2 regions of the Plantibacter sp. MMLR14_011 genome follow, and region 2 is predicted to be linked to the other one. Evidence: predicted binding sites of a transcription regulator. Region 2 holds the regulator's gene; the other holds the start of a gene.
The links. The regulator LexA, encoded in region 2, represses DNA repair genes until DNA is damaged. The targets are predictions, from matches to a motif close to TCGAACANNTGTTCGA.

Region 1 (4,182 bases), on a different contig from region 2:
TGCCGCTACCGAGGCTCCGCCCGCGGACTCTCCGAAGACGGTGACGTTGTCGGGGTCACCGCCGAAGCGGGCGATCTCGTCCTGCACCCACGTCAACGCGGCGAGTTGGTCGGCGAGACCGAGGTTCAGCGGGACGTCGTCGAGTACCGAGAACCCCTCGGACCCGAGGCGGTAGTTGACGGAGACGAGGACGACGCCGTCGCGCGCGAACGCGGTGCCGTCGTACGAGTCGAGTGCGTTGGAGCCGTGTACGAGCGAGCCGCCGTGGATCCACACCATGACCGGGAGCGGGGTGTCGGACCGCTCGGCCGGGGTCCAGATGTTGAGGTTCAGGATCTCATTGCCCGGCACCGTCACGGTGGCGAGCAGCTCGCCGACCGCGCCGGCGTAGGGCGGCTGCGGGGCGGTCGCACCGGGACGGGTCGCATCGCGGGGGTCCTCCCAGGGGACGACCGGCTGGGGGAGTCGGAAGCGGTCGTCACCGAACGGAGCTGCCGCGTACGGGATACCGAGGAATCGGGAGACACCGGCTTCGGTGAGCCCGGTGATCGGGCCGCTGCCGGTGGCGATGGTGACCGGTGTCGATCCGTCAGGCGCCGGGATCGGTTCGCCGGTCGGTTCCAGGCCAGGGTCGATGCTCATACGGGTCCGTTCGTCGATGCTCGGGTGACCAACTGTATCGACGCCGCGTGTGCGGAAGACTGGGCTGATGCAGATCCGTCCCTTCACGCCGTCCGACACCGAGGCCGTCATCGCCCTCTGGCACACCGTCGGGCTCACCCGACCATGGAACGACCCGGCGAAGGACATCGAGCGCAAGTCGACGACGCAGCCCGAGCTGTTCCTCGTCGCGGTGGATGCCGACGGCGCCCTCGTCGGCACCGCGATGGTGGGGTACGACGGCCACCGCGGGTGGGTGCACTACCTGGCGGTGTCGCCGGCCCAGCAGGGCGGCGGGCTCGGACGGCAGCTCATGACCGAGGCCGAACGCCTGCTCACCGAACTCGGGTGCCCGAAGGTCAACCTCATGGTCAGGACGGGCAACGACCGGGTGATCGGCTTCTACGAGGCGCTCGGGTACGGCACCGACGAGGTCGCGCTGCTCAGCAAGCGGCTCATCCCCGACGCCTGACGCCGGTTCGTTCGCCCATTCCTGGGCGAGGGAGTTCTCATTCGCCCAGGAATGGGCGAACGAACGGGTCAGAAGAGGGTCGGCTGGACCTGCAGGCCGGTCGTGACGAACTCCGGGGCGCGCTTGCGCAGCTCGGCCCGCTCGCCGTACCCGTCGCGCAACATGCCGAGCGCCGACGAGCGGACACCTCCGGTGGCGGGGTCTTCGGTACCGCGCTCGAGCCCGTGCTCGCGGATCATCGGGCGGATGCGCGCGGCGAGCCACTTCCGGTACTCCTTCGGGGCGTAGGTGCCGTCGGCGTACATCGAGGTGTAGCGGTCGACGAGTTCGGGGTGCTCCCGCGACAGCCACTGCATGAACCAGGGTTTGACGCCGGCCTTCAGGTACAGGGTCGAGAAGAGGACGGTGCTCGCGCCGGCCTCGCGGATGCGCGACAGGGCGAGGTCGAGGTGGTCGACGGTGTCGGTCAGGTAGGGGAGGATCGGCATCATGAAGACCCCGACGTCGAAGCCGAGGTCGGCAGCAGCGCGGACGGTCGCGAGTCTGGCCGCCGCCGTCGGGGTTCCGGGTTCGATCGATTGCTGGAGCCCGTCGTCGTAGATGGCGATCGACATGGCGAGGTCGACGGGTACGCGCTGAGCGACCTCGGCCAGAAGGGGCAGGTCTCGCCGGAGCAGCGTGCCCTTCGTCAGGATCGAGAACGGCGTCCCCGAGTCGGCGAGGGCGTTGATGATCCCCGGCATGAGCCGGTACTTGCCCTCGGCGCGCTGATACGGGTCGGTGTTCGTGCCGAGCGCCACCGGGTGCCTGCCCCAGCTCGCCTTCGCGAGCTCCTTCTCGAGGACCTCGGCGACGTTCACCTTGACGATGAGCTGCGAGTCGAAGTCCTTCCCGGCATCGAGGTCCAAGTACGAATGCGTCGGTCGGGCGAAACAGTACACGCAGGCATGCGAGCATCCCCGATAGGGGTTGATGGTCCATCCGAACGGCATCACGGATTGGCCGGGCACGCGGTTGAGCGCGGACTTCGCGAGCACCTCGTGGAAGGTGATCCCGGCGAACTCCGGCGTCTGGACGCTGCGCACGAGGTTGTTCAGCTTCGCGAGGCCCGGCAGCGCCGACGTCGCCTCAACCCCGAGTTCCTGTCCGCTCCACCGCATGCCTCCATTAGAACATACATTCGATTGAGGCGGCCATTTGGCATCCGTCATTGACCGTCAGAGTTTGAAGTTTTAGTATTCCAGACACATAGAGAAAGGTGTGAACAATGGCTGTTCATCTATCTATCCAGTCCGAGGCCGACCCTCGACCCGTGCGCTCTCGAGCTGCTGTCAAGATCATCTTGGTCGGGCTGACAGCAGCGTCCGTCGTTCTCGCGCAAACGGGGCCAGCGTCGGCCTCTGAACGCGAGTCTTCGTCTGGAGGTCCGGTTTCGACCGCCGCTGCAGCCGAGCCGAGCGATCTCTCCACGGACACGATCGAAACCGATGGTGCGCCCCTCGTACTGGCGATCGTGGGCGCCGTCCTAGCGACCGGAATGGCCGCCGATCAAGCAGGTCGAACCGCCGGTGCACGGGTGTACTACGCCGGCGTATCCCTCACGCAGTACCAGGAAGTGAAGTGGCAGACGAGGGCCACGGCGGTTGCCGCCCTCGGCGTGATTATGGGGCCGGTCTTCATGGCGTCGTTCGAAGCGACCTTCTATGGATTGGCCTCTTGACCAACGGTCAGCTGCGCTTCTTCCTCGCATTCGTGTCTGCGCTGTTTGCTGCGTACGTCGTGGTGGGTGGCCTGCTCGACCCCCTCGGCCTGCAATCCGGTCAATTAGCGATCGCGTTCAGTATGGCCGTCATGATCATCGCGGCCAGTCTGCCTTCCAAGCCGGGAGACTCAGCCAAGTAGGTTCTCGGTGTGTGGTCCCAGCGTTGGGGCCACACACCGTCGCGCGACGTCATCAAGCGGTCCGATGGGCTCCGGCGGCGAGGCTCCACCACACAAGCACGGCGCTCACGAGCCAGAAGGCGACCATGAAGCACCAGTCGCGGGTGCGGAAGGGGATGCGGGTCCGCTCCGTGCGCTGCGGATGGGCACCGAAGGCGCGGGAGTCCATGGCGAGCGCGACCCGCTCCGCGTGACGGATGGCACCGGCCAGCAGCGGCACGACGGTGCCGGCGGCGCGGCGGACGGCGGCGATCGGTCCGCGACCCTCGGCCATACCGCGGACCCGATGGGCGGAACGGATGACCTCCAGCTCGTGCCCGAACCGCGGCACGAACCGGTAGGCGGCGAGCGCCGTGTACCCGATCCGGTAGGGCACGTGCAGCTGCTGGATCATCGCGCGGACGAACTCCGGGCCGGTCGAGGTGAGGCCGCCGATGCAGGCGAGGACGAGGAGGGCCGCGAGCCGCAGGGCCGTCGCGAGGCCGACGAGCAGCGCCCCGAGGAAGAACCGGTAGTCGCCGACCTGGAACAGCAGGACGGACTGGTCGACGCGGCTCGGGTCGGTCCACAGGCCGAAGCTGAACGACATGATCGCGACGATGAGCGGCAGCGCCACGAAGAGCAGGAGGGCGACCGTCCGCGTCAGGCTGGCTCCGACGAGGATGACGACGACCGCGAGGGCGATGAACAGCGCCGGCGTGACCGGGTCCCTCGTGAACGCCAACAGGATCATCACCGGGAGCGGAGCGCCGAGCTTCGCGAGCGGGTTCAACCGGTACAGGAATCGACCGGCCGGTGCCGTGCCCGAGGCGTACGGGTCGATCGTCGTGGCGCTCATCGGGCGGCCGCCCCGGGCAGGTCGTCGAGTCTCGACAGGTGCCGCCAGTCGGGGTGGTTCGCCAGCGAGCGCATCGCCTGGGCGAGCGGTGGTGGCCGGAGCCCCGCGCGGCGCAGGAGCTCGTCGTCGCCGAGGATCGCGGCGGTCGTGTCGTGGGCGAGCAGGCGGCCGTCGGCCATGACCGCGACGTGACTCGCGTGATCGGCGACGAGCTGGAGGTCGTGGGTCACGACGAGGACCGTGGTGCCCTGCGCGTTGAGGCCGGCGAGGA
Region 2 (4,182 bases):
CTCGCCTTCGCCGACCAGAAGGTGGATCAGATCGCGGTCCTCGCACGCGGTCTCACCCAAGGGCGCGCAGCGATCGCGACCGAGCTCACCGCAGCGTCGGCCGCGCTCGACGATCGGCTGGCCGCGCCCGGGGTCGTCGATGCCACCATCCGCGCACGGACGGCGGCGCTCGCGCCAGCGGACTTCACACGGGACGACTACCAGGAGCGCGCAACGGCGCAGGAGCAGGCGCTCGGCCTGCCGTTCCTCCCGACGACGACGATCGGCTCCTTCCCGCAGACCGGGGACATCCGTCGCGCCCGCGCACAGCGGGTCGCAGGGACACTCGACGAGGAGGCCTACGTCGCGACGATGCGCGCGGAGATCGGGCGCGTCGTGGCGCTGCAGGAGGATCTGGGGATCGACGTCGTCGTCCACGGCGAGCCCGAGCGCAACGACATGGTCCAGTACTTCGCCGAACACCTCGACGGCTTCGCCGTGACGGAGCACGGCTGGGTGCAGTCCTACGGTTCACGGTGCACCCGTCCGTCGATCCTGTGGGGGGACGTCTCGCGACCGGCGCCGATCACGGTCGAGTGGTCGGCCTACACGCAGTCGTTGACCACCAAGCCGGTGAAGGGCATGCTCACGGGCCCGGTGACGATCCTCGCGTGGTCGTTCGTGCGTGACGACCAACCGCTCGCCGAGACGGCGAACCAGGTCGCCCTCGCCCTGCGTGACGAGATCGCCGACCTGGAGCGGGCCGGCATCCGCATCATCCAGGTCGACGAACCCGCACTCCGCGAGCTACTCCCGCTCCGGCGGGCCGACCAGGGAGGTTACCTCGACTGGTCGGTGGGCTCCTTCCGGCTGGCGACCGCGGGCGTGCGCGCCGAGACCCAGATCCACACCCACCTCTGTTACTCGGAGTTCGGGGTGGTGATCGACGCGATCCGACGACTGGACGCCGACGTGACGAGCATCGAGGCGGCTCGGTCGCGGATGGAGGTCGTGTCCGACATCCGGGCGAGTGGTTTCGACCACGGCATCGGCCCGGGCGTCTACGACATCCACTCGCCTCGGGTGCCGAGCGTCGCGGAGGTGACCGCGTTGCTCGAGATCGCGCTGGAGGGGATCCCGCAGCGCCAGGTCTGGGTGAACCCGGACTGCGGGCTCAAGACGCGAGGCTACGAGGAGACGGTCGCCTCCCTCACCAACATCGTCGAGGCCACGCGCGTCGTCCGCGCACGAGTCGGTGCGACCGGCTGACGTCGTCGGTCCGGCACGGATGTGGGCCGGGACGATCCACGGATCGGTCCGGCCCACATCGGTGTGGAGGAGTGGTCCGGTCGGTCAGACCGTCCGGAGCACGGCGACGACCTTGCCGAGGACCTCGGCGTGGTCGCCGAGGATCGGCTCGAAGGCCGAGTTCCGAGGGAGCAGCCAGGTGTGGCCGTCGCGCTGGCGGAACACCTTCACGGTCGCCTCCTCGTCGAGCATGGCCGCGACGATCTCGCCGTTCTCAGCGGTCTTCTGCTCGCGGATGACGACCCAGTCACCGTCACAGATCGCGGCGTCGACCATCGAGTCGCCGACGACCTTCAGCATGAACAGACTGCCCTTGCCGACCAGCTGGCGGGGCAGGGGGAAGATCTCCTCGACCTGCTGCTCGGCCGTGATCGGGATGCCGGCGGCGATGCGACCGACGAGCGGGACCATGGCGGCGTCACCGACCGGGGGAGCGGAGTCGGGATCGCTGCCCTCGACGGCGCTCGGCAGGTCGATGAGCACCTCGATGGCGCGGGGACGGTTGGGATCGCGCCGGAGGTATCCGCTGAGTTCGAGCTGTCCGAGTTGGTGCGTGACACTCGACAGGGAGGCGAGCCCGACGGCGTCGCCGATCTCGCGCATGCTCGGCGGATAGCCGCGCTGCGAGACCGAGCGCTGGATGACGTCGAGGATCGCCAGCTGCTTGTCGCTCAGGCTCTTCCGTCGCCGGGTGCCGCCGATCTGGCGCTCCCGGGCTCCGTCGCCCGCCGTGTTCGCTGCCATCTTCGCTCCTGCCCTGATCGGCTGTCGGTGACCGATGTCGGTGGGTGGTGGTGTACTGCTTCCAACACTCGAAACTGTATCCGCACCGGCTCGTCCAGACAAACATCTGTTCGAGCGTGTCGCCGATCCCGCGCGTCTCAGGTACGAAGACAGGGTTGAGTATTCGAACAATCGAAGATATATTCGGAACACAGGTTCGTATCCGGCACTCCTGGCCGAGTGTCGGATACGAGTCCTCATCACACGATGAGCACACTCTTGGAGGGTTGACATGAGCGCAGCACTGATCGGGTCCCACCGGGCGCTTCCCGCGCGGACGGCGCAGGCACCGACGTCGGACGCACCGTCCACACGCCGACTCCGCCTGACGAAGCGCGGTCGCGTCGTCTTCACCACGCTCGCCGCCATCCCGCTGGTCATCGGCGTCGCGGTCGTCGGACTCTCCGCAGGCGGTGCCGCGGCCAACACGGCGGCGGCGGGAGCCACGTTCACGTACATCACGGTCGACCCGGGCGAGTCGCTCTGGCAGCTGGCCGAGTCCATCGCGCCCGACGCCGACCCGCGCGACGTCATCGCCGAGATCATGAACCTCAACCAGCTCAGCACCGCCGGTGTCGAGCCGGGGCAGCGCCTGGCGATCCCGCAGCGGTACGCGGCCGAGTAGGCCGCAATCGGCGGGTCCCTCCGCGCTGGTTCTCAGCTATCGTCGATGGCGCGGTGCAACGACGCCCGCAGCATCGTCGGAGGCAAGCATGAGTACAGACGATCGGAGCCGCTCGCTGCTCCGGAAGAAGCCGATCGCGGAGATCGAGGATGAGACCTCCCGCTCGAAGCTGTTCAAGAGTCTCGGGCTCTGGCAACTCACGGCCATCGGGGTCGGTGGCATCATCGGGGTGGGGATCTTCTCCCTCGCCGGACTCGTCGCTCACGGGAGCGAGACCTCGCCCGCTGTCGGGCCGGCGGTCCTCTTCTCCTTCCTGATCGCCGGTCTCGCCTCCGCGGCCGCGGCGTTGTCGTACGCGGAGTTCGCCGGCATGATCCCGAGAGCGGGGTCGGCCTACACCTACGGGTATGTGGCGCTCGGCGAGATCATCGGCTGGTTCATCGGCTGGGACCTGTTGCTCGAGTACATCGCGATCGTCGCGGTGGTCGCGATCGGGATCTCCGGCTACTTCGACGCCTTCCTGTCCGGCATCGGGATCCACATGCCGGACTGGATGACCTCGACCGCCGACGAGGGGAAGGGCGGCCTCGTCAATCTCCCCGCCATCTTCGTCTGTCTCCTCGTGACCTTCATCCTGAGCCGCGGGACGAAGGCCTTCGGTCGATTCGAGCTCGTCGCGGTCGGGATCAAGGTCCTGCTCATCCTGTTCATCATCGGCCTCGGTGTCTTCTACATCGACGGACAGAACTACGATCCGTTCCTCCCGAGCGGTTTCGGGCCGGTGTTCGCCGGTGCCGCGACGGTCTTCTTCGCGGTCTTCGGATACGACGCGATGAGCACGGCCGCCGAGGAGGCGAAGGACGGCAAGAAGCACATGCCGAAGGCGATCATCCTCTCCCTCATCATCGCGATGCTCCTGTACGTCGCGGCCACCCTCGTCCTGACCGGTATGCAGAACTACACCGACATCGACCCCACGGCCGGGTTCGCATCGGCGTTCCAGAGCGTCGGTCTGCCCGTGGTCGCGACGATCATCTCCGTCTTCGCCGTCCTGTCGATCCTCACCGTGATGCTGACGTTCCTGTTGGGCGTCACCCGCGTGTGGTTCTCGATGAGTCGCGACGGTCTCCTGCCGCGGTGGTTCTCGCGCACGGACCGACGAGGCGTGCCGCAGCGGGTGACCTGGATCGCCGGCGGCGCGGCAGCCGTCTTCGCCGGTGTGTTCCCGATCAAGCAGGTCGCCGACCTCACGAACATCGGCATCCTGGCCGCCTTCATCGTGGTCTGCGTGTCGGTGATCGTGTTCCGGTACACGAAGCCGGATGAGCCCCGCTCCTTCCGGTTGCCGTTGATGCCGTTCGTCCCGGCGTTCGGCGTCCTGGCGTCCGGCTTCCTGATCCTGCAGCTGCACTGGGAGACCTGGCTACGGTTCGGGGTCTGGCTCGTGATCGGTCTCATCGTCTACTTCGCCTACGGGCGACGCCACT

Region 1: the regulator LexA is predicted to act here: its motif matches at 2,301-2,316, upstream of BIU99_RS04455 (Rv2578c family radical SAM protein).

The regions. Positions count from the first base shown of each region.
Region 1 is NZ_MJGW01000002.1:346,750-350,931, reverse strand. It holds gene BIU99_RS04465 (carboxylesterase/lipase family protein) at 1-642, opposite strand, end outside; gene BIU99_RS04460 (GNAT family acetyltransferase) at 710-1,132, shown strand; gene BIU99_RS04455 (Rv2578c family radical SAM protein) at 1,201-2,292, opposite strand; gene BIU99_RS19670 (hypothetical protein) at 2,445-2,852, shown strand; gene BIU99_RS04450 (hypothetical protein) at 2,849-3,034, shown strand; gene BIU99_RS04445 (energy-coupling factor transporter transmembrane component T) at 3,087-3,911, opposite strand; gene BIU99_RS04440 (ABC transporter ATP-binding protein) at 3,908-4,182, opposite strand, start outside.
Region 2 is NZ_MJGW01000072.1:33,038-37,219, reverse strand. It holds gene metE (5-methyltetrahydropteroyltriglutamate--homocysteine S-methyltransferase) at 1-1,248, shown strand, start outside; gene lexA (transcriptional repressor LexA) at 1,333-2,031, opposite strand; gene BIU99_RS16845 (LysM peptidoglycan-binding domain-containing protein) at 2,303-2,695, shown strand; gene BIU99_RS16840 (amino acid permease) at 2,784-4,182, shown strand, end outside.